DNA from 2 places in the Proteocatella sp. QWL-06 genome. Region 2 is predicted to be linked to the other one. Evidence: predicted binding sites of a transcription regulator. Region 2 holds the regulator's gene; the other holds the start of a gene.
What was found. The regulator HrcA, encoded in region 2, represses chaperone genes, less so after heat shock. The targets are predictions, from matches to a motif close to TTAGCACTCNNNNNNNNNGAGTGCTAA.
Positions count from the first base shown of each region.

Region 1 (11,703 bases), 250 kb from region 2:
CCTTCCCAAAATCCATAAATACAGAGCTTTCAGATGAAAAAAACCGGGAAGTGAGAATATTTCTTGAGTTTTACAGGCAGTGGCTTAAACTGGAAAAAGAAACCGGCTCGGATGAGTTCTACATAAAAAATCCCATAGAGCTCCTGACGGAGCAGGAAGCCTCAGCGCTGGAAAAAAACCATGAATATCACAGATTCATAAAGCACTATGAAGAAGAATATATATACGAGATGATGAAGCTCAATCAGGAGATAAAAGGCTACTCCACGCTTGACCATATATCAGGAGTCAGCAACGTAGCGGCATATACGGCCAGGCAGCTCAGAGAAGCAGGGCTTCCTGTCGATGTGGCAACAGTAATTGCCGCCGCCGCAGGGCACGACATAGGCAAATTCGGATGCCGAAAGAATGAGGAGAAGCGGGTTCCATATCTTCACTACTATTACACGGATATCTGGTTCAGGGAAAGAAACATGCCATACATCGCAAACGTTGCTGCCAATCACTCTACCTGGGATCTCGAGCTTGAAAACCTTCCTGCAGAATGCCTTGTCCTCATATATTCAGACTTCAGGGTAAAAAACAGAAACGGCTCCATGTACATATATCCACTTTCGGAATCCTTTCAGGTAATCCTCGACAAGCTGGACAATGTGGACGAAGCCAAGGAGCGCAGATACAGAAAAGTATACGCAAAGCTCAGGGATTTCAAAAACTTCATGATCGAAAACTGCATAGATACAACGCTTACAAACGAAGGCTTTGAGCAGGCTCAGAGAAACAAGCAGGTGGCAAGGCCGGACCTGAGCCTCGCATATGGCAGCAGGATAGCAGAGAGCTTCAAATACAAGGCCATAGAGTACAATATAAACATACTCAACAGGTTCTCCGCGGCAAAATCCTTCAATGAGATGCTTGTTGATCTGAGCGGCGAAAAAAACTGGAAAAAACTCAGAGAATACCTCAGCACCTTTGAAGAATACTATATATATACGAGCCAGCTGCAGAAGACTTTCATAATGAACATGCTCAAGGAGCTGCTCCTCTACAAGGAAGAAGACGTAAGAAATCAGGCGGCAAAGATAATAGGGCTTCTGATCGCGAATTTCGATCAGGAATACAGAAAAGAGATTCCGCAGGACGTCACATATGATATCCAGGAAATAAAGGCTATAAGCCTCTTTGAAAAATATATCGAATATTTCATATACAAGGACCACAAGCTCACCGAAAAGCAGAAGCGCTGGCTTGAGATAAATACCAGAAATTTTGTATCGAGCATATTTGAAAATGGCTCAGACAAGACCCAGGAATACTATGATGTGCTCGAAAAAATATACAGAAAAGCCATGGAGCCGGGGAGCTCACTCACTCAGCCTGCTATGGCAATGCTTTCACAGCTTATAAAGTATATCCCGGTTAAAAAACTCAAGACCCCGCATACGCTCGTGTCATTCATGAAGCAGATGTACAGCTCCGAGTCTGCAGACATAAACATGTCCATAACCAAGAGCATTCATGTGGTGCTCAGAAATCTTGACAGAAAGTCTGAGTGCTATCAGGACCTCGCAGATTTTGTAATAAAAAACACGCAAAAGAGCGGCAACAAGACGGTGGACTTCATAAAATACAGGCTCGTAAGCTATATATGCGAAAAAAGCGGCATAAGTGCGAAAAAAACCTGCCATATATTTGAAGCGGACGAAATGACAAAAGAGGAGATATCAGACATATATCTCAGAAATCTCAAGAGCGCCACGAGCTGGATAGAGAAGAAATCAAACATAGACCTGCTTGTGGATCTCACGCTTACAGGAAGGACAACCAACAACCTTCAGACAGTAATGCATTTCTGCAATCTGCTCAAGGTAAGCTCTGCAGAGAGCGTCAGGAATCATTCGGGAAAAGCCATGCTCTCGATATTTCATCTGCTCGAGCGCCAGGAAAAAAATGAGGCCTGCATAGAGCTCATAAGAGCCCTTGAGATGCAGGACCTTCAGTTCACCAAATACATCCCTGAATATATAGGAAAGATAATGATATATCAGGAGCCGGGAGAATTTGACGAGATACTCGAGGACTTCTACTACAAGGTAAAGACTGCCAGCGTGCAGGTGGCATGGCTGATACTCGTTGCAGCAGGATACGCGATAGAGAGCTATATCTCGAACGGATATGAGCTTGATGCGGACCCCGCAAGATACAGCAGGCGCCTTGAAAAGATGGTAGGAATACTTCTCGTAGGTCTCTACAGCTTTGACAGGTACCTTAGCCATGAGGCGCTCAAGATTATCGCAGGAAACATATTCTCTTCGAAAAACCTTACGCTTGGGCAGAAATACAAGGTATACCGCCTCGTAGACAAGAAGATACTCAATATGCTCAAAAACAGGAATGAGAGAAGGGATCTCTACATCCGAAACGCCGCATCGCTTAACTCCATATACAGATTCATATCAGACTATGAATTCCTCTACGGGGAGATGAAGCGCGGAAACGAGAGAAGTATAGCTTTTTTCCCGGGAACATTCGATCCATTCTCGCTTGGGCACAAGGAGATAGCAAGAGCCATAAGGGACATGGGATATGACGTATTCCTTGCCGTGGACGAATTTTCATGGTCAAAGAAGACCCAGCCGAACAATATAAGAAGAAATATAATAAAGGTATCTGTAGCTGAAGAGCCAAACATATACCTGCTTCCTGAGGACGTTCAGGTAAATCTTTCAAATGAAGAAAACCTGAGAAATCTGAGCAGCATATTCGAGCCCAAAAAGGTGAGCATTGTAGTGGGAAGTGACGTCATCCTCAATGCAAGCAGCTACAGCTCAGATGAAAATCATGAAATCCTTAAATATGACCATATAATATTTCACAGGAGAAATTCTGGAGGCCTCAGTGAAGAAGAGGAACTCCTGCTTCTCAGCAAGAAAACAGAGATGATAAAGGGGAATGTGGAGATACTGAGTCTTCCGCCTCAGTATGAGGACATAAGCTCCACTCAGATAAGAGACAGCATAGATGAAGAGCAGGACATATCCGAGCTTATAGACCCTCTCGCGCAGAAGTTCATATATCGCTATGCCCTCTACAGGAAAGAGCCGATGTTCAAGCGTTATTTCTCCAACATGACCCTCAGGACAGAGGTTATCGATGACTGCTCGCAGCAGAAGATAAAAACTCTGATTGAGAGCTGTTTAGATAAAGGCACCATGAGCGATGAACAGATATCTGAAATAGCAGCCTCGCTTTCAGGATATGAAAACCTCAGGGCAGTAGTCATCAGGGACGAGAAAAATGATGACATACTCGGCTTCACGACGAGCAGCTGGCTGAGGAGCACCCAGTATTACTCTGAGTTCAGAGACAAGAAGATAAGTGACTATATAAGGCAGAATTCGCTCGGAAGAATATCATATATAAACGGCATGTGCGTAAACGAGAGCTCATCCATCAACAACATATACCAGATACTCCTGACTGAAACCCTTGCTATTGCGCTTGAAAAAGACTACACCTACTGCATATTCAAAAACTTCATACCGGTTAATCAGCAGGAATGTCGCAAAATATTCGAGCTTCAGGGATTTGAATATATAGAAGGCGCGGATATTCAAAATACGGTGCAGTGTGTAAACATGGCAAAGCCTATTGTACTCAATCTGGATCTCAGGAGCATGCTCAAGGAGCCTTTCAGGAGCAATTCCAGGATAAAGAAGGAAATATACAGGACGAGAGAAAATCTCCAGAGAGCGCTCGCAAGGCTCTACAGAGGAGAGCTCGTGCTGTCATTTGACAGGAGCGTCACCTATGGAAAGCTCATAAAAAAAGTCTGCGATATAAACGAGGTAGGCTATGACATAAAAGTCCCAAGGCAGCTTGGAAAAAACATGTGCGTTCCTTACGGAGCGACTCTCAACGGAGCCCTCGTTCCAAACACCGTTACAAAATCGCTCCATACGGAAAAGACATTCACGCCTTCTCTTATGGACTTCGATTTCAGGGAATTCCCAAACTATATGGACATAAGAAACCAGATCAAGGTCCTGTCCTCATTCAGAAAGCCGGTCATACTGATTGATGATATCCTCCATAAGGGTCACAGGATAAAAGCGCTCGATCCTCTTTTTCGGGAGGCTGACATAGAGATAAAGCAGATCGTAGTGGCGATACTTTCGGGACAGGGAAAGGAGCTTATGGACATACAGGAAAGAGACGTGGAATACATCTATTTCCTTCCAAACCTCAAGAACTGGTTCAACGAGAACTCGCTGTATCCATTCATGGGAGGAGATTATGTATACAGAGAAGGAAGCTCTGACGAATATATACTTCCTTCGATAAACTTCATACTTCCATATGCATCCCCGGGATTCGTAAGAAATACCGACCCGGAGAACATATATACGCTTTCGGAAACCTGCATAAAAAATGCGATAAGGATATTTGAAACAATAGAATCAGAGTATCAGCATATAAACGAGAGCAGCTTCAATCTCAAAAAGATAGGAGAGGTATTCCAGAAGCCAAGAAAGCCAGACCAGGGAAAATGCATTGACTATGACCTTGATCTCAAACCGTCAGAATACCTGAGGAATGATCTCGAAAAACTGAAAAGACTTAAAAATATTATTTACAGATAATGGAGGTTAACATGTATTACTACACAAAAGAAGGAAATTATGCATTCAGCTTTGACAGGGAAGTCAGATTTGAAGAGGCAGATGAGGCTGAAATAAAAGAGGGGCTTGAAAAAGACAGCTCTAAAAAGCTTTATTATCTTCACAGGACTGATGCAGGAAAAAGAGTCAGCTATGCAATAACCGATCCGGAAATGATATTTGAAGATGGGGATGACATCGAGATAATAAGAAAAAAAGAAGGCATGTCAGAGCGGGCAGCTGAGCTTCCGCAGTGGATAAGAGATATGATATCACAGGGAAGAGTGCAGTACCTCAACATAGCTCATCCGCTCAGAAAGCTTTTTCTTGAAAAACCTCTGGACAGAAAATGGAGAGTAAATATAGCCGGGCTTGGAGACGTAGGCTCAAACCTGCTTATCGGTCTCAAGCTGCTTGGAGGAGATGTCATATCCGAGATAGGGATATTCTCAAACCGTGAGAACGTGGTAAAGCGATATGAGATGGAGATGAACCAGATATGCTCAATCGAAGAGGACAGCCTTCTGAGCAGAGGATATCCAGTAGTGAAGTCAGTAAAAAGAGAAAATCTGATGGACTGCGACATGTTCATATTCTGCGCATCGGCAAAGGTTCCTGCAGTCGGTGAGGAGGTAAGGGATGTCAGGATGATACAGTATGAGTCGAATCGCGAGATAATATCAAGATATGCGAAGATGGCCAGAGAGAAAAGCTTCAAAGGCGTGTTTGCGGTCGTTTCAGATCCGGTAGACCTTCTGTGCAAGGCGGTATATGACATCAGCAACAAAAACGACATGGACGCCTTCGATTACAGCGGACTTCTGCCGGAGCAGATCGAGGGATTCGGGCTTGGCGTCATGTATGCCAGGGCAAAATATTTCGCAGGCATGGAAAAAAACATCCAGTACTTCAGCGAAGAAGGAAGGGCATTCGGTCCTCACGGAAACGGGCTGGTAATAGCAGACAGCATCGTTAACTACAACAGAGAAAAATCAGAGCTGCTCACAGAAAAGACTGTAAAATGCAATCTTATGGTAAGGGAGCTTGGATTCAAGCCATATATAGCACCTGCGCTCTCATCAGGAGCCATAGCAATACTTTCGAGGATCCGCGGCAAGTATCATTACAGCTGCGTGTTCATAGACAATGCGTTTTTTGGAATCAAGAACAGATACACGCAAAACGGACTTGAGATAGAAAGAAATGTCCTGAGCGACGAGCTTTTTGAAAAGATAAAGGAAACACACACAAGCCTGAAGAATATGGGAAGATGATATGGAAGAAACAATCTATCTATGCACTCTGGGAAACCCTTCACAGTTTCTGGAAAAGATGACAGACGAATTCACGAGTGAGTTTGACAAAGTCATAAGAACGGATTTTTCGCAGGCAGGGGACCTGAAAGGAAAGAAATTTCTTTTTGCAGTGCAGCTCGAAGAACTTGGAATAAACCTCGACACAGAGAAGGTGCTCCACCGCATATACAAAAGCGCAGCCGGGAATCAGCTCTCAGATACATCAGGAGCTGTTCTGATACATTCAAAAGAAGAGATTTATACCAAAACCGCGGCAAGCATGCTTGTTTTCAGGCTGAATTCAATGGGAATGAGCTTTCCGGGAAGACCCATGGTCGAAGCCCCGCATGGCCTCAGAAACTACATCAGTTCAGTAAAGCGAAGCGGATGCACTCTTGAAGAAAGCTGCCTGAGTGAAACTGCAGACCTTGCGCGCCGCCTGAGATCCTTTGAGGTATCAGGCGGATGCATATCAGAACCAAGAATACTTGCGGTGCATGCCAGCGAAGAAGGTTCAAATACGCTCTATCTCTGGAATATGGTAAAGCAGCACCTTCCAGAATCAGCAGACATAAGAGAGATATACATCCCAAACGGAGAGGTAAAGGACTGCGAAGGCTGCAGCTACACCATATGCAAGCATTTTGCCAAGCAGAAGAGCTGCTACTATGGCGGAATAATGGTCGAGGAGGTTTACCCGGAGATAATACAGGCAGATATACTTGTCATGCTGTGTCCAAACTACAACGACGCTCTCGGAGCAAACCTTGCAGCGATGGTAAACCGGCTTACGGCGATATTCAGGCATATGAAATTCTATGACAAAAAGCTCTACGCAGTAATAGTTTCAGGCAGCTCAGGAACAGAAGCCATAGCTACACAGCTAATCAGGGCGCTCAATATGAACAAGACATTTCAGCTTCCCCCGGATTTCACAGTTTCAGCGATAGCAAATGACAGAGGCAGCATATTCGAAGTAGAGGACATTGAGTCAAGGGCAAAGGATTTCGCAGAGAGGATATGCGGCAAAAAATAAAAAAATTGTAAAAAAGGTATTGAAAAAAAATCAAAAAAGTTTTAATATATATGTATACCTGTTAGCACTCTTTGTGATAGAGTGCTAACAGAGACTATTTCATTGGTAATTTAGGAGGAAAATATGAAAATCAAACCTTTAGCAGACAGAGTTGTAATTAAAATGGTAGAAGCTGAAGAAAAAACAAAGAGCGGCATCATTCTTACAGGTAGTGCAAAAGAGCAACCTCAGATGGCTGAAGTAATCGAAGTTGGACCAGGTGGAATGGTGGATGGCAAAGAGATCAAGATGGAAGTAAAAGCCGGAGACAGAGTTATCTTCTCAAAATATGCCGGAACAGAGGTAAAGCTGGATGGAGAAGAATATATAATAGTAAGACAAAATGACATTTTAGGAATAGTAGAATAAATAATTGGAGGAATCGTATCATGGCAAAAGAAATCAAATACTCAGAAGACGCAAGAAAATCACTGGAAATCGGTGTCAACAAGCTTGCTGACACAGTAAAGGTAACACTTGGACCAAAAGGAAGAAACGTAATACTCGATAAAAAATTCGGAACACCGCTGATAACAAACGACGGAGTTACAATAGCCAAGGAAATCGAGCTTGAAGATGCATTCGAGAATATGGGAGCTCAGATAGTAAAGGAAGTAGCTACAAAGACAAACGACGTAGCCGGAGACGGAACTACTACAGCTACAGTGCTTGCACAGGCAATAATCAGAGAAGGCCTCAGAAACGTAGCAGCAGGCTCAAATCCTGTACTTCTGAGAAAAGGTATCAACAAGGCAGTAGAGGCAGCTGTAAGAGCCCTTAAAGACGATTCAAGGACAATCGAGAGCAAGGACTCCATATCACAGGTAGCAGCAATCTCAGCTGGAGATGAAGAAGTAGGAAAGCTCATCGCCGATGCCATGGAAAAAGTCGGCAAGGACGGAGTAATCACTATAGAAGAATCAAAATCAATGAACACTACGCTTGAGGTAGTAGAAGGAATGCAGTTTGACAGAGGATACCTTTCATCATACATGGCAACAGACATGGAAAAAATGGAAGCAAACCTTCAGGAGCCGCTGATCCTTATCACAGACAAGAAGATAAACAACATACAGGAAATACTTCCAGTGCTAGAGCAGATCGTTCAGCAGGGAAGAAAGCTTCTCATAATAGCAGAAGACGTAGAGAGTGAAGCTCTTGCAACGCTTGTAGTCAACAAGCTCAGAGGAACATTTGAGGTAGTTGCGGTTAAGGCACCTGGATTCGGAGACAGAAGAAAGGCAATGCTCGAGGACATCGCAGTTCTTACTGGCGGACAGGTAATATCAGAAGAAGTAGGGCTTGATCTCAAGGAAGCAGAGCTTTCAATGCTGGGAAGAGCATCAAGCATCAAAATAACAAAAGAGAACACAGTGATCGTAAATGGAGCAGGAGACAAAAAAGCCATCGAAGACAGAGTGTCTCTCATCAAGAGACAGATGGAAGAGACTACTTCAGACTTTGACAGAGAAAAGCTTCAGGAGAGACTTGCAAAGCTTTCGGGCGGAGTAGCAGTAATCGAAGTCGGAGCAGCTACAGAGACAGAACTCAAGGAAAGAAAGCTCAGAATGGAAGACGCGCTCAATGCCACAAGAGCAGCAGTTGAAGAAGGTATAGTTTCAGGAGGAGGCTCAGCCCTTGTAAACATACTTGCAGACGTTGAAAAAGTAGTAGATGAGCTTGCCGGAGAAGAAAAAATTGGAGCAAGAATAATCGTAAAAGCACTTCAGGAGCCTCTTAAGCAGATCGCGATAAATGCAGGACTTGAAGGCGCAGTAATCGTAGAAAACGTTAAGAAGGCAGGAAAAGGAATGGGATTCGATGCCCTTAACGAGAAATATGTAAACATGATCGAAGCTGGAATAATCGACCCTACAAAGGTTACAAGATCAGCACTTCAAAATGCCGCATCAGTTGCAGGAACATTCCTTACAACAGAAGCCGCAGTAGTAGACATTAAATCAAACGAGCCAATGATGCCAATGGGCGGCGGAATGGGCGGAATGATGTAATTCAATGTCAAACGTCGAATAAATAATAATAATATAAAGAAGTCTTTTGAAAGCACAATCTGCTTTCATCAGGCTTCTTTTTTTAACATGTTTTGTCCTCAATTAGTTTCAAGAATCCTTGAAAAAATCTAATTATTCTGTTAAGATGGACTTAGCAGTTATGTTATCAATTTCATCTTAAACAGGAGGGTGTATATGAATTTTGAAAATTTAATTAAACAGGACCCGCAAGTAAATGAAATACTCGAAAGAGAGCTTCTCAGGCAGCAGAGAAATATAGAGCTGATCGCTTCGGAAAACATAGTATCAAAAGCGGTTATGGAAGCTATGGGAAGCTATTTTACAAACAAGTATGCAGAAGGATATCCGGGAAAGAGATATTACGGAGGCTGCGTGCACATAGATGAAGTAGAAAATCTTGCCATCGAAAGACTTAAAGAGCTTTTTGGAGCAGAATATGCAAACGTTCAGCCACACTCAGGCTCACAGGCAAATATGGGAGTTTACTTCGCACTGCTTGAGTACGGAGACAAGGTGCTTGGAATGGACCTTTCACAGGGCGGCCACCTTACACATGGATCACCAGTAAATATCTCAGGAAAATATTTCAACTTCATAGCATATGGAGTGGATAAGGAAACTGAGCAGATAGATTATGAAAAACTAAGAGAAATAGCACTTGCAGAAAAGCCAAAGATGATAGTTGCAGGCGCGAGCGCATATTCAAGAGAGATCGATTTCAAGCGTATCGGTGAGATAGCAAAAGAAATCGGCGCGCTGTTCATGGTAGACATGGCTCACATAGCAGGGCTTGTAGCAGCTGGACTCCATCAGAACCCAGTGCCATATGCAGACGTAGTAACTACTACGACTCACAAGACTCTCAGAGGACCAAGAGGAGGAGCTATTCTCTGCAAGGCTGAGTATGGACCTATGATAGACAAGGCGATTTTCCCTGGAATACAGGGTGGACCGCTTGAGCATATAATAGCCGCAAAGGCAGTGAGTTTTTATGAGGCGCTTCAGCCTGAATTCAAGGAGTACCAGGCTCAGGTAGTAAAAAACTGTAAAAAACTTGCAGATGAGCTCATGGCAAGGGGCTTCAAGCTCGTAGCAGGCGGAACGGACAACCACCTTTTAATGATAAATCTAATAAACAGAGATATGACTGGAAAAGAAGCAGAGACTCTCCTTGACGAGGCTCACATTACAGTCAACAAGAACTCCATCCCGTTCGATCCACAGAACTTCTTCAAGACAAGTGGAGTAAGGATAGGTACTGCTGCAGTAACTACAAGAGGGATGAAGGAAGAAGACATGATTACCATAGCAGAGGTAATAGACCTTGTGCTCACTCACAGAAAGATAGAAGAAGCTGCAAAAATCGTTGTGGAGCTTACAGACAAGTATCCAATATACAGCTAAAAAAAATCAATTTATAAATAAAAAATCAAAATAAAATTAATTTTTTGAGAAACACCTCTACGGGGGTGTTTTTCTTTACAATTAATCATAATTGTGTGATATAATATTGAGCTGTAATGGATTAAAGAGTATAATCAAAATCATGAGAATGATTTGAAAGGAAATGGAAATGAGAATAGTAATCGTTGGAGACGGAAAAGTAGGATATGCTCTTACAGAACAGCTTTCAAGAGAAGGACACGATGTATTTGTAATAGACAGCAATCCAAAGGTTTTACAAAATTCAATGGAGACTCTGGATGTAATGGTACTTGAGGGAAACGGAGTAAGTCTTAATGTTCAGATAGAGGCAGGTGTTCCCGAAAGCGACATTCTTATAGCAGCTACATCTGCGGACGAAACCAATCTGCTGTGCTGCATTATAGCCAAAAAGCTTGGATGCAAATATACCATAGCCAGAGTGAGAAATCCTGAATATGCAGAGCATACGGAGTTTCTCAAGAACGATCTCGGACTTTCCATGACCATAAATCCTGAGAGAAGAGCTGCCAGAGAAATGTTCAGGCTGCTTCAGTTTCCGGATTTTCTAAAGAGAGACTCATTTGTCAGAGGAAGAATTGAGCTTGTAGAGCTCAAGGTAAAGGATAAAAGTCCGATGCTTGGGATGAAGCTAAGCGATCTTTATGCAACTGCAAAGGTAAAAGTTCTTGTATGTGCAGTCGAGAGAAACGGAGAGATACACATACCGACAGGAAGCTTCGTGCTCGAAAAGGACGACAAGATAACCGTAGCGGCTCAGACTATAGACCTGGTAACGCTGATAAAGAATCTCAAGATAAGAAATTATAAGATAAATGAAGTAATAATAATAGGCGGAAGCAATATAGCGGTATATCTCTCTGAGCTGCTCATAGAGAGCGACGTAGAGGTAAAGATAATAGAGAAGGATTACAACAGATGCCTCCTGCTGGCAGACCTTGTTCCTGAGGCTCTCATAATACACGGGGATGGCTCGGTAAAGGAAACACTTTCCTCAGAGGGACTGCAGAAGACGGATGCGCTTATAACGCTTACAAACATAGATGAAGAAAACATAATCCTGTCGATGTATGCAAATCACCTCGGGGTGCCAAAGACCATAACGAAGGTAAACCGAATAGAATACAGTGAGATATTCCAGGAAAAAGGCGTGGATTCGATGGTTAGTCCAAAGCTTCTTACGGCTAGCGAGATAG
Region 1 is NZ_CM178755.1:701,565-713,267, forward strand. It holds gene AC4PGZ_RS03380 (cytidyltransferase) at 1-4,643, shown strand, start outside; gene AC4PGZ_RS03385 (lactate/malate family dehydrogenase) at 4,655-5,935, shown strand; gene AC4PGZ_RS03390 (flavodoxin family protein) at 5,937-6,992, shown strand; gene AC4PGZ_RS03395 (co-chaperone GroES) at 7,116-7,400, shown strand; gene groL (chaperonin GroEL) at 7,421-9,043, shown strand; gene glyA (serine hydroxymethyltransferase) at 9,239-10,468, shown strand; gene trkA (Trk system potassium transporter TrkA) at 10,638-11,703, shown strand, end outside.
Region 1: AC4PGZ_RS03395 (co-chaperone GroES) is a predicted target of HrcA. The motif match lies at 7,054-7,080, and genes of this name have one in related genera.

Region 2 (11,703 bases):
TTTCTGAGAAATAACATGGAATTTATTCATTACTTCATCAATTGCTTTTCTTATTTCATCACCAGACGCGTTTTCGTTAGCGATTACAGCTTTAAGATCGCTTACTGCTGAATTCACAGCATCCTTTTCTTCCTGTGAAGCTTTGTCTCCAACCTCTTCGAGAGTCTTCTCTGTCTGATAGATTGTTGATTCTGCCTGGTTAAGAGCTTCCATTCTGTCTTTCTTCTTTCTGTCTTCTTCAGCATGAAGCTCAGCTTCCTTGACCTTCTTGTTTATTTCCTCTTCAGAAAGATTTGTAGATGAAGTGATAGTTATTGACTGCTCCTTGCCTGTTCCAAGGTCTTTTGCCATAACGTGAACTATACCGTTGGCATCTATATCAAACGTAACTTCGATCTGTGGAATTCCTCTTGGCGCCGCTGGAATGTTTGTAAGCTGGAATCTTCCAAGAGTCACGTTGTCAGCTGCCATTGATCTTTCTCCCTGAAGTACATGGATGTCAACCGCTGTCTGGTTGTCAGCTGCCGTAGAGAATACCTGAGATTTCTTGGTTGGTATTGTAGTATTTCTGTTGATTATCGGTGTAGATACTCCACCAAGTGTCTCGATTCCAAGTGAAAGTGGCGTAACATCAAGAAGCAGAAGATCTTTTACTTCACCAGTCAGAACTCCGGCCTGGATAGCTGCTCCCAGAGCAACACACTCATCAGGGTTGATTCCCTTGTGCGGATCTTTTCCTGTGAAGTTCTTTACAGCTTCCTGTACTGCAGGTATTCTTGTTGATCCACCAACAAGGATTACCTTATCTATTTCGCTTGTTGAAAGCTTTGCATCTGCAAGAGCCTTTTTAGTCGGCTCCATTGTAGCATCAACAAGTCTTCTTGTAAGCTCATCAAATTTTGCTCTTGTGAGATCCATGTTAAGGTGTTTTGGACCTTCAGCAGTAGCAGTGATGAACGGAAGGTTGATATTTGTTGAAAGTGTTGAAGAAAGCTCTTTTTTAGCTTTTTCAGCAGCATCTTTAAGTCTCTGAAGGCTCATCTTGTCAGCCTTAAGGTCAACACCCTCCTGCTTTTTGAATTCAGAAGCCATATAATCTACAAGTATATCGTCGAAGTCGTCTCCGCCAAGTCTGTTGTTTCCGCTTGTTGAAAGTACTTCGAATGCTCCGTCTCCAAGCTCGAGGATAGATACGTCAAATGTACCGCCACCAAGGTCAAAAACAAGTATTTTTTCTTCTTTGCCATCTTTGTCGAATCCATATGCTATAGAAGCAGCCGTAGGCTCGTTTATTATTCTCTTAACGTCAAGTCCTGCGATTCTTCCGGCGTCCTTTGTTGCCTGTCTCTGAGCATCAGTGAAGTATGCCGGTACAGTTATAACTGCATCTGTAACCTTCTCTCCAAGATAGCTCTCAGCGTCAGCCTTAAGCTTCTGAAGGATTATTGCAGAAATATCCTGAGGAGTGTATTTTTTTCCGTCTATCTCAACATGGTGATCAGTTCCCATCTCTCTTTTTATAGAGCTTATTGTCCTGTCAGGGTTTGTAACTGACTGTCTCTTTGCCGGCTCTCCTACTATTCTCTCGCCATCCTTTGAAAACGCAACTACCGAAGGTGTAGTCCTGAATCCTTCTCTATTTGATATTACGACTGGCTCTCCACCTTCTAATACAGCAACACATGAGTTGGTTGTTCCAAGGTCAATTCCTATTACTTTTCCCATTTTTTGTTCCTCCTGAATTTTTTATTCATTAAATAAAATTTGTTTTATTCAAATTTCCATATCTCTACAGAAATATTTAGCGATTTATCTCGATACCTTTACCATTGCAGGTCTTATGACCTTTTCCTTGAGCTTGTATCCCTTCTGGAATACCTCTAGTATCTGATCCGGAGTTTCTCCTTCATCCTGCATTACAGCGTGGTGCATATTCGGATCGAATGTGCCGTCTGTAGGTATTTCCTCTACGCAGTTTCTTGCAAGTACATCCTCTACCTGCTTCTTTATCATCTCAACGCCCTTGTATACGGATGATTCTCTGTCCTCAGAGCTTGAAAGCGCTCTGTCGAAATTGTCCATTATCGCCAGCAGCTCAACGATTATCTTTTCGTTTGCAAAAGCCGATATGTCTTCTTTCTCTTTTTCAGTCCTTCTCTTGAAGTTCATGAAATCCGCCTGAGTCCTCTGAGCCGTAGCCTTGAGCTCCTCAATCTGCTTTTTCGCCTCTTCAAGCTCAGCCGATGATTTATCCTTCTTTGCTTTTGACTTTGCAAAATTCAGTATTTTTTCACCCATGTCTGATTCTTTTCCTGAGGGTGCCGAAGTTTCTTCAGCAACATTTTCAGCATTTTCTTCCTGAGCGGCAGACTTTGCTTCCTGTCTCAGATCCTCTTCAACCGTGTTTTTGTCCTTCTTGTCCATTTCCCTTCCCTTTCTACGAGTCATTTATTATCGAATTTATCTTTGACTGAATATAGCTTATGACCGAGTAAGCCTTGTCATAGTCCATCCTTTTTGGAGCTATCAGTCCTATCTTTCCTATCACAGATCCTTTGTAGTGGAAATTCGCAGTAATAATTGCACAGTCCTTGACTACAGATCCCATGTCTTCGTTTCCTAAAATTATATTTATGTCATCTTTCTTTATGCCCTCATTATCCAGTATTCGCTTTACCTCATCCTTGCTGCTGAGAAAATCCATGAACGACTTTGCTCTTTCAATATCATGAAACTCAGGATAGTCGAGCATGTTTGTAGCTCCGTCAAGCGCCAGCTCGACATTATTCTCAGTTATGAAGGCGCTGCTGAGGTTCATAGCGATATCATCAAATACCGCCGAATATACATCCAGCTTCCTTCTTATGAAGTCAAGAAGATCAATGTCAACTCCGGCAACATTCTTTCCTACAAGGTTGTCGTTTATCATCGAGCCTATGAGCTTTACCGTGTCGTCCCCAACCTCTGTGCTGAGATTTGCCGTACAGCTTTTTACCTCTCCATTGTCAAGAACCGTAACTATGACTACCTGTCTTTCATTTATCTTCACAAGCGAGACATGCTTTATATATATCGCCTCTGTATTTCTTTTTGAGACTGCAAATGCAGTGTAATTAGTTACCTTGGTAAGCATGTTAAGCGACTGCTCTATCAGAGAATTTATCTGAGTTATATTGTCAAAGAAATTCATGTCCTCAAGAATCTTCATGTTGCTTTCTCTCTTCTCAAAGGACTGATCCTCAAACAGAAGGTTCTGTACATAAAGTTCATATGCCTCAGGCGAAGGAATCCTCCCTGCAGAAGTATGCGGCTGCATAAGCAGGCCCAGCTCTTCGAGGTCAGACATCTCGTTTCTTATGGTTGCGGCGCTGACTCCAAGGTCCTTGTTCTTTGATATGGTTCTTGAACCAACTGGCTCAGCTGTGTCTATATATTCCTTTATTATGAATTTCAGTATTCTTTTTTTTCTGTCACTGAGATTGATTAATGAAGCCATTTTGTCACCTCACTCTATCTTTGTTAGCACTCTATCACCACGAGTGCTAACTCTATACATATAATATAACTATTTGCCTGCTGTGTCAATAATATTTTAAATTTTTGCAACAAAAAAACTTCTTAACATATCTTGGTATGTAAGAAGCCTGATATTGATCAACTGGAGCGGGTGAAGGGGATCGAACCCTCGCAACCGGCTTGGAAGGCCGGGGCTCTACCACTGAGCTACACCCGCAGGTTAGTTAGGTTATGTACTGGAGCGGGTGAAGGGGATCGAACCCTCGCAACCGGCTTGGAAGGCCGGGGCTCTACCACTGAGCTACACCCGCAGGTTGATTATTGTTTCATGCCAGTAATTTTATGGTGGTGGAGAGTGGATTCGAACCACTGAAAGCGTTGCTAACAGATTTACAGTCTGCCCCCTTTGGCCACTCGGGAACTCCACCATGCATGATTGTAATTTGGTGGGACCAACAGGGCTCGAACCTGTGACCCCCTGCTTGTAAGGCAGGTGCTCTCCCAGCTGAGCTATGATCCCGTACAAACAATCAAGTAATTATTAAAGTAAGGTATGTCCTTACCACGTTTATTATAATACCAAACTAACCGTCAGTTGTCAACAAAAAATTTCATATTTCTATTTTTAAAATATAGCGACTGAGTTTTTCGGGTCAAAAGGCTTGAGGCTTACCTTGACGCTTTCTTCTCTTGAGGTAGGTACGTTCTTGCCTACAAAATCAGCTCTTACAGGAAGCTCTCTGTGCCCTCTGTCTATCAGAACTGCAAGCTGTATGGATTTTGGCCTTCCTATCTCCATTAGCGCATTCAGTGCAGATCTCACAGTTCTGCCTGTATAGAGCACATCGTCTACGAGTATTACCACCTTGTCGTCAATTCCGAAAGAAAGATTGTTTCCTTCGCTTACTGTGTTTATCTTCTTCTGTTCAAGGTCGTCCCTGTAGTTTGTGACATCAAGCTCACCCGTGCTGAGCTGTGTGCCTTCAATCTCGTTTATCTTTCCTGATATCATCTGAGCGAGCGCTATCCCTCTTGTCTTTACGCCTACGACAACAATATTCTCTGTTCCCTTGTTCTTTTCGATAATTTCATGGCTGATTCTGGTGACTGCCCTGAATATATCTTTTTCGTCCATTATTAATGCCTTCATTATGAATCTCCTTTACCAGCTATATTTCTGTCAGTTTTGACAGTATATCAGAAAAATACTTCGGAAGCTCTGAGTTGAATTCTACATATTCACCACTTGAAGGATGAATGAATCCGAGCCTTCCTGCATGAAGCACCGGCCCCTGAGTCTTAAACCGGAAGCTTCCTCCATAATAGAGATCATCTCCAAGAAGAGGGTACCCCTTGTAAAGCGAATGTACTCTTATCTGATGCGTCCTTCCGGTTTCAAGTGTAGCCTTCAGAAGGCTGTGCCCGTTATATCTCTTTTCGACCTTAAAATGAGTTACTGCGCGCCTTCCACCCTCGACAACCGCCATCTTGAGCCTGTCCTTAGGATTTCTTCCTATAGGCGCATCCACCGTATAAGAGTCCTCCTTTGGGTTTCCAAGCACTATCATGCTGTACTCCCTTGTTATGCTATGATCCTTGAACTGAGCTGAAAGCGAATTGTGCGCTCTGTCATTTTTTGCTACTACAAGTATCCCCGTAGTGTTCTTGTCAATTCGATGGACTATTCCCGGTCTTCTGATTCCGTTTATGGTAGACAGATTATCCCGGCAGTGAAAAAGGAGCGCATTCACAAGAGTCCCTGTATAGTTTCCGGGAGCAGGATGCACTACCATATCCTTTCCCTTGTTTATGACTATGACATCCTCGTCCTCATAAATTATATCAAGAGGTATATCCTCAGCTATAATGTCAAGCTCAACAGGCTCCGAAAGCTCCATGACCACAACATCATCCTCCTGAACCAGATAGCTCGGCTTTCTGACTTTGTCATTTACCTTTACATTTCCGTCCTTTATGTTCTTCTGTATAAAAGACCTGCTGCTCGTGCTGACTTCGGATGCAAGATACTGATCCAGCCTCGCGCCGGAGTCTTCTTCATTTACATAAAATATGCTTTTTTCCACAGATTCTCCTTAATCGTTCTTAGTTTCAGATGAGTTCATCTTCTGCATCTCAATATGCTCCTGATTTACATCAACGAGAACTTTTTCAAAATTCCATTCAAGATTGTTAGCAGTCACGGTAGCAAAAACAGGTCTTCTTATTCCGGTCTTTCTGAGTTCCTCTATGAATGTGAATATTCCCTCTCTGTCAAATCCTGCAAACATGCAGAGCTCAAGATTGCGAACTGGCTCCTCTGTAAAATGCGGGTGAGCTTCCTTTTCGAGTATATCGATAACTTTTTCTGAGAGTTCCTGATTTTTTACAACATGAAGCTCATCACTCAGCTCCGAGGCAATACCTGAAATAGTGATTATTCTCTGCTGATCAATCCCATAAAGCAAAATCTTCTTCATATATCTTCTCCTTTTCACGTACAAGAAGAATGCCCGGTAAAAGGCATTCTCCGTAATCTACTGTTTATCCTTCAGGTCACAGTCCGCAGAGCATGATCCACTGCGTTTCCTGATCTCGCATTTGTCTCTGGAAGGGCAGGCATAGCAGCCGTCGCTCACTTCTCTCTTGACCGATCTGACAAGGATATAAATCCCTGAAGCGACAATAATAAATCCGATAATATATGATAACATATTTTCTCCTTTAGCCCAATAGCAGGCTTGCAATCTGATAAAACGCCATTGACACGAACCAGGCTATACCAAACTGATATAAAACTGAAAAAACAGTCCATTTGATTGAATTGGTCTCTCTTCTTATTACTCCTATAACCGATACGCAAGGAGTATAAAGAAGGACAAATATCATGAAAGCATATGCTGAAATCGGAGTGAATGTCGACGACAGAGCCGCTGCAAACTCGCCTGCAGTCTCACCTATTCCATATATTATTGCCATGTTCGCTATTACGACTTCTTTTGCAAGAACTCCCGTAAGAAGCGAGAGTGAAGCCTGATAGCTTCCAAATCCAAGAGGTGCGAATAAAGGAGCAATCATTTTTCCTATCGAAGCACCTATGCTGCTGTTTATCTCGGACGGACCTGAGAAATTGTAATTAAGCATGAACCAGAGGACCACAGAAGCCCCGAATATAAGGGTTCCGGCCTTGATAATGAAGCCCTTTACCCTGTCCCATATGTGAAGGAACAGATTCTTTGGTGAAGGAAATCTGTACTGCGGAAGCTCCATTATGAAAGGAGTCTCGTCAGCCTTGAAAAGCGTCTTCTTGAAAACGAGTCCAACCGCAATTGCCACTAATATACCCAGAGCATAAAGCGAGAAAACAATATATTTCTCTCTTCCCGGGAAAAACGCCGCTGCAAAAAGCGTATATACAGGCAGCCTCGCCGAGCATGAAACAAAAGGATTTATAAGGATAGATGTCAGCCTGTCCTTTTCATTTTCAAGCGTCCTGGTACTCATTATCGCAGGAACGTTGCAGCCAATCCCCAGCACGAGCGGTATGAACGCCTTTCCGCTGAGTCCTATGTTTCTCATTGCCCTGTCCATTATGAATGCGACCCTTGCCATGTAACCTGTGTCTTCCATCAGTGATATCATGAGGAACAGACATGCCACGTTAGGAATGAATACAAGCACTCCTCCGACTCCCGAAAGTATCCCATCTATTACAAGTGCTATAAGCCAGCTCTGAGCTCCTATGGCTAACAGCACCGACTCAAGAAACGGAGCTATGGTACCTGCAATCAGCCCGTCGATGAACTCGTTCATAGGATTTCCCACAAGGTCAAAGGTAACAAAGAAGGTAAAGAACATCATGAGCGCGAATATAGGTATAGCCAGATATTTGTTTGTCACCACCTGATCTATCCTGTCGCTCACTGTATATTTCTCATCTTCAGGTTTTTTGAGTATGTCTGTCGAGATGCTCTCGATGAATTCATATGTGAGGTCTGTCTTTTTTTCTTCCCTCATGTCCTCTGAAGCTACGGTGTCTTCAATCTCAGAAATCCTGTCAAAGAACTCCTCGAGAACCGGAGTGTCACGCGTTATGCCGGCTTCTGACCTTATTGCATCTACAAGCTCCTCTACTCCCTCATTTCTGGAGGCCACAATAGGAATAACCCTGAGTCCGAGCTTTTTTTCAAGCTCTCTTATGTTGATCTCGTGTCCCATTTTCTGCGCCACATCAATCATGTTGAGCGCAATGATCATAGGCTTTCTGAGACTGAGAAGCTGAAGCGTAAGAAACAGGTTTCTCTCAAGATTTGCTGCATCAACAATGTTCACTACTACGTCAGGATTTTCTTCAATTATATAATTCTTGGAAACTATCTCCTCCATTGAATATGGAGAAAGCGAATATATTCCCGGAAGGTCAACTATCTTTATCTTTTCTCCATTTGAAACAAAATACCCTTCCTTCTTCTCAACAGTTACCCCAGGCCAGTTTCCAACATACTGCCTCGAGCCTGTGAGAGAGTTGAACAGCGTAGTCTTTCCACAGTTCGGGTTTCCTGCAAGTGCAATTGTAAAATTCTCATGTGACATATATATTCTCCAATTTAATTAAATTTATTGTCTAAAAAAGGCAGGATGATGCATCCTGCCATTACAAATCTCATTTTATGCGAATGTTTGTAGCATCAGATCTTCTTATCGCTATATGGGAATTTTTCACCTTGATGTCTATAGGATCTCCCAGAGGAGCCACCCTTTCTATCTTTACAGTGCTTCCCTTTGTTAGCCCCATATCTACAATTCTTCTCTTTAATATTCCAGTTATATCTATAGATTCAATTACAGCCGTTTCACCAATGCCTAAATCGCTCAGATTTCTCATAATACCTCCATGAAAACATATATTTAAAATTCAAAATCAGATCAGGCGACTATCACTCCGTGCGCCGTAGAAAGATTGATCACAAGCTTGGAGTTTAAAACCTTTATCAGCATGGAACCATTTCTGGACCCCTGAATCACTTTTATCCTGGTGCCTTTTACAAGCCCCAGCTCATTAAGTCTTCTTGTTACTGAAGAATTTCCTCTGAAATCCATAACTGTCACTTCATTATTTGTAGCAGCCATACTTAAGGGCATATATAACACCTCTCTTCAATGATTCTGATATCTAATTGATAATCTATATCAATTATACTGCAGTCGTATCATAAAGTCAAGAATCAAGTGCATAAAAGGAATAAATTATAGTTTTTCACTTGTATATAATCACAATATGGCCTAAAATATATTCATACTTTAATAATTCGTGAATAATTCGAGGTGCGAAATGAGCAAAAAACACGGTGCAAACTTATTTGAGCTTTCAAAGCAGTACAATTTCGATATCAACAACATACTGGACTTCAGTTCCAACATAAATCCTTTCGGCGCAAGCAGAAAGGCGCTTGATTATGTATCTGAGAATATAGATATGGTGTCCATATATCCAGATCCAGAATACATCAGCCTTAAAAATGCAATATCAGGCTACAGCGAATGCAAGGCAGAAAACATAATCCTGAGCAATGGCGCGACATCTCTGATATCAAACTATATTAAATATGTATCCCCTTCAAAATCACTGCTTATACAGCCGGCGTATTCGGAATACGAAAGCGAGCTTGAAGCTCAGGGATCCGAAATCTGCAGATTCTATCTCGATAAGGATAGCGATTTTGTGATTGATGCAAAAAAAATGACAGATTTCATAAATGAAAATCAGATCGATCTTGTCATATTGTGTAATCCTAACAACCCGACAGGAACAATTGTATCCAGATCAGACATGCACGATATCATTACTGGCACCAGAGCAAAATTCCTGGTTGACGAGACCTATATAGAGTTTTCCGAAAAGGACATATTCACCTCATCCCCTCTTACGACCGAAAATCCAAATCTGTTTGTAATAAGAGGCACAAGCAAGTTCTTTGGTACCCCTGGAATAAGGCTCGGCTATGCCATAACATCAGATTCAGGGGCAAAAGACTTCATAAACTCAAAGTTCAACCTCTGGGACATAAATATAATAGCTTCTGCAATGGGAGAGATAATGTTCACAGATACGGAATATATAAATGATACATTCAAAAAAATATCAGAAGAGATGAAATACCTTAAATCAGAGCTCTCAAGGCTCAGAAACCTCAAGGTATATCCAAGCAGCGGAAATTTCATATTATGCGAGATTCTGCGCAGCGACCTTGACGCATCCGATGTTTATGGCGAACTTATAAAAAAAGGGATTGCGATTAGAAACTGCAGCAGCTTCAACGGTCTGAGCGAAAAATTCTTCAGAATATGCACGCTGAGACATTCTGAAAACGAGCTCCTGGTATCTGAACTGGAAAAAATATTCAATAAAAATGAATAATGCATATGCATTATTCATTTTTATAAATCAGTTTGTTTTGTTATGGGGTCCGCTGTCACGAGGAGGGGTTTGATATCCAAATTGTACGATCTTGCCTTTGCCCTTGCTACTGTCAAAAACCTCAGCAGCCTTGATCTTCCTTATCTCATTGCCAATCATGTTTCCTATGAATACAAACATAGCCAGTCCAACAACGAGATCTTCGATCAATGCGAAGCCCGGTACCAGATCAGGCAGAATGTCCAGAGGCAGTATAATATATATCGCAGTCACCAGCATAAGTGTCAATATAAGCAGTTTCTTGAAAAAAGATACCCTTCCGGATTTCAAAACCACAGAAGCATCTCTGACATATCTTAAATCACCAAATATGTCAGTAAAATCAGTGATCTTGAAATTCTTGAATTTCATATCAATATTTTTTCTCATAATAAACACCTACTTTTTATAATATTTATAAAGCCAGTTAAGGAGCTGTTATGAACTATAAGCAAATAAAAGAATACTTTGAAAACTATCAACGCTATATATTGTCATCAAACGATTATACGATATCATCAGTTCTTATCCCGCTTGTTGAAATAGATGATGAGCTTCATATAGTGTTTCAGGTGAGATCATCAACACTGAACACCCAGCCAAACGAGGTATCATTCCCAGGCGGAAAAATGGAAATCGGAGAAACTCCTCTGGATACAGTGATAAGAGAAACCTTTGAAGAATTCGGCCTCGAAAAGGATAAGATAGATATAACAACAGAGCTCGACCTTTTCGTGAGCCCATTCGGTGTTATAATCCACAGTTTTCTTGGCAAGATATCCAGTATTGATGATATAAAATTCAATACTGACGAGGTAGAATCTATATTTACGGTCCCATTATCGTTCTTAGTTAATTATACCCCAGAAGAGCACGTCAACTCACTAATTCCAAATTTTGATAAAAACTTTCCTTTCGACCTTATACCTGACGGGAAGAAATACAAGTTCAGGAATGCAAAATACAAGACATATTTCTACAGATACAAAAACAAGGTAATCTGGGGAATGACCGCCATGATACTCGAAAACTTTATAAACAAACTTAGACAGTTGTAATTATTGAATAATTGGAGTATAATAATATGTCGAGATTTGACTATAATTGAAAGGAATTAATATAAATGAAATTAGGAATAGTAGGATTACCAAACGTAGGAAAAAGCACGCTTTTCAATGCAATCACCCAGGCTGGAGCAGAATCAGCCAACTACCCTTTCTGCACTATAGAACCAAATGTAGGTGTAGTTTCAGTGCCAGACGAGAGACTTGAGCAGCTGGCAAAAATTTATGACTCCAAGAAAATCGTTCCCACATATATCGAGTTTTATGACATTGCAGGACTGGTAAGAGGCGCAAGCAAGGGAGAAGGTCTTGGAAACAAATTCCTCTCGCACATAAGAGAAGTTGAATCCATAGTCCACGTGGTAAGATGCTTCGAAGACGAAAACATAACTCACGTGGATGGAGGCGTTGATCCACTAAGAGACATAGAGACAATCAACCTTGAGCTCATATTCTCTGATATCGACCTCATAGAGAGAAGACTTCAGAAAACTACAAAGCTTGCCAAAACTGACAAATCTCCTGCGTTTGAAGTAGAAGTACTTCAAAAAGTCCTTAGTGTCCTTGAAGACGGAAGATCTGCAAGAACAGAAGATTTCACAAAAGACGAGGATGAATTCGTTAAGAGCCTAAGCCTTCTTAGCTACAAACCAATAATATATGTAGCCA
Region 2 is NZ_CM178755.1:951,049-962,751, reverse strand. It holds gene dnaK (molecular chaperone DnaK) at 1-1,725, opposite strand, end outside; gene grpE (nucleotide exchange factor GrpE) at 1,810-2,424, opposite strand; gene hrcA (heat-inducible transcriptional repressor HrcA) at 2,438-3,496, opposite strand; tRNA gene AC4PGZ_RS04640 (tRNA-Gly) at 3,660-3,733, opposite strand; tRNA gene AC4PGZ_RS04635 (tRNA-Gly) at 3,754-3,827, opposite strand; tRNA gene AC4PGZ_RS04630 (tRNA-Tyr) at 3,860-3,944, opposite strand; tRNA gene AC4PGZ_RS04625 (tRNA-Val) at 3,961-4,036, opposite strand; gene pyrR (bifunctional pyr operon transcriptional regulator/uracil phosphoribosyltransferase PyrR) at 4,142-4,666, opposite strand; gene AC4PGZ_RS04615 (RluA family pseudouridine synthase) at 4,686-5,600, opposite strand; gene AC4PGZ_RS04610 (DUF3783 domain-containing protein) at 5,610-5,993, opposite strand; gene AC4PGZ_RS04605 (hypothetical protein) at 6,051-6,227, opposite strand; gene feoB (ferrous iron transport protein B) at 6,238-8,106, opposite strand; gene AC4PGZ_RS04595 (FeoA family protein) at 8,177-8,398, opposite strand; gene AC4PGZ_RS04590 (FeoA family protein) at 8,440-8,655, opposite strand; gene AC4PGZ_RS04585 (pyridoxal phosphate-dependent aminotransferase) at 8,846-9,931, shown strand; gene AC4PGZ_RS04580 (YkvA family protein) at 9,959-10,360, opposite strand; gene AC4PGZ_RS04575 (NUDIX hydrolase) at 10,411-11,028, shown strand; gene ychF (redox-regulated ATPase YchF) at 11,094-11,703, shown strand, end outside.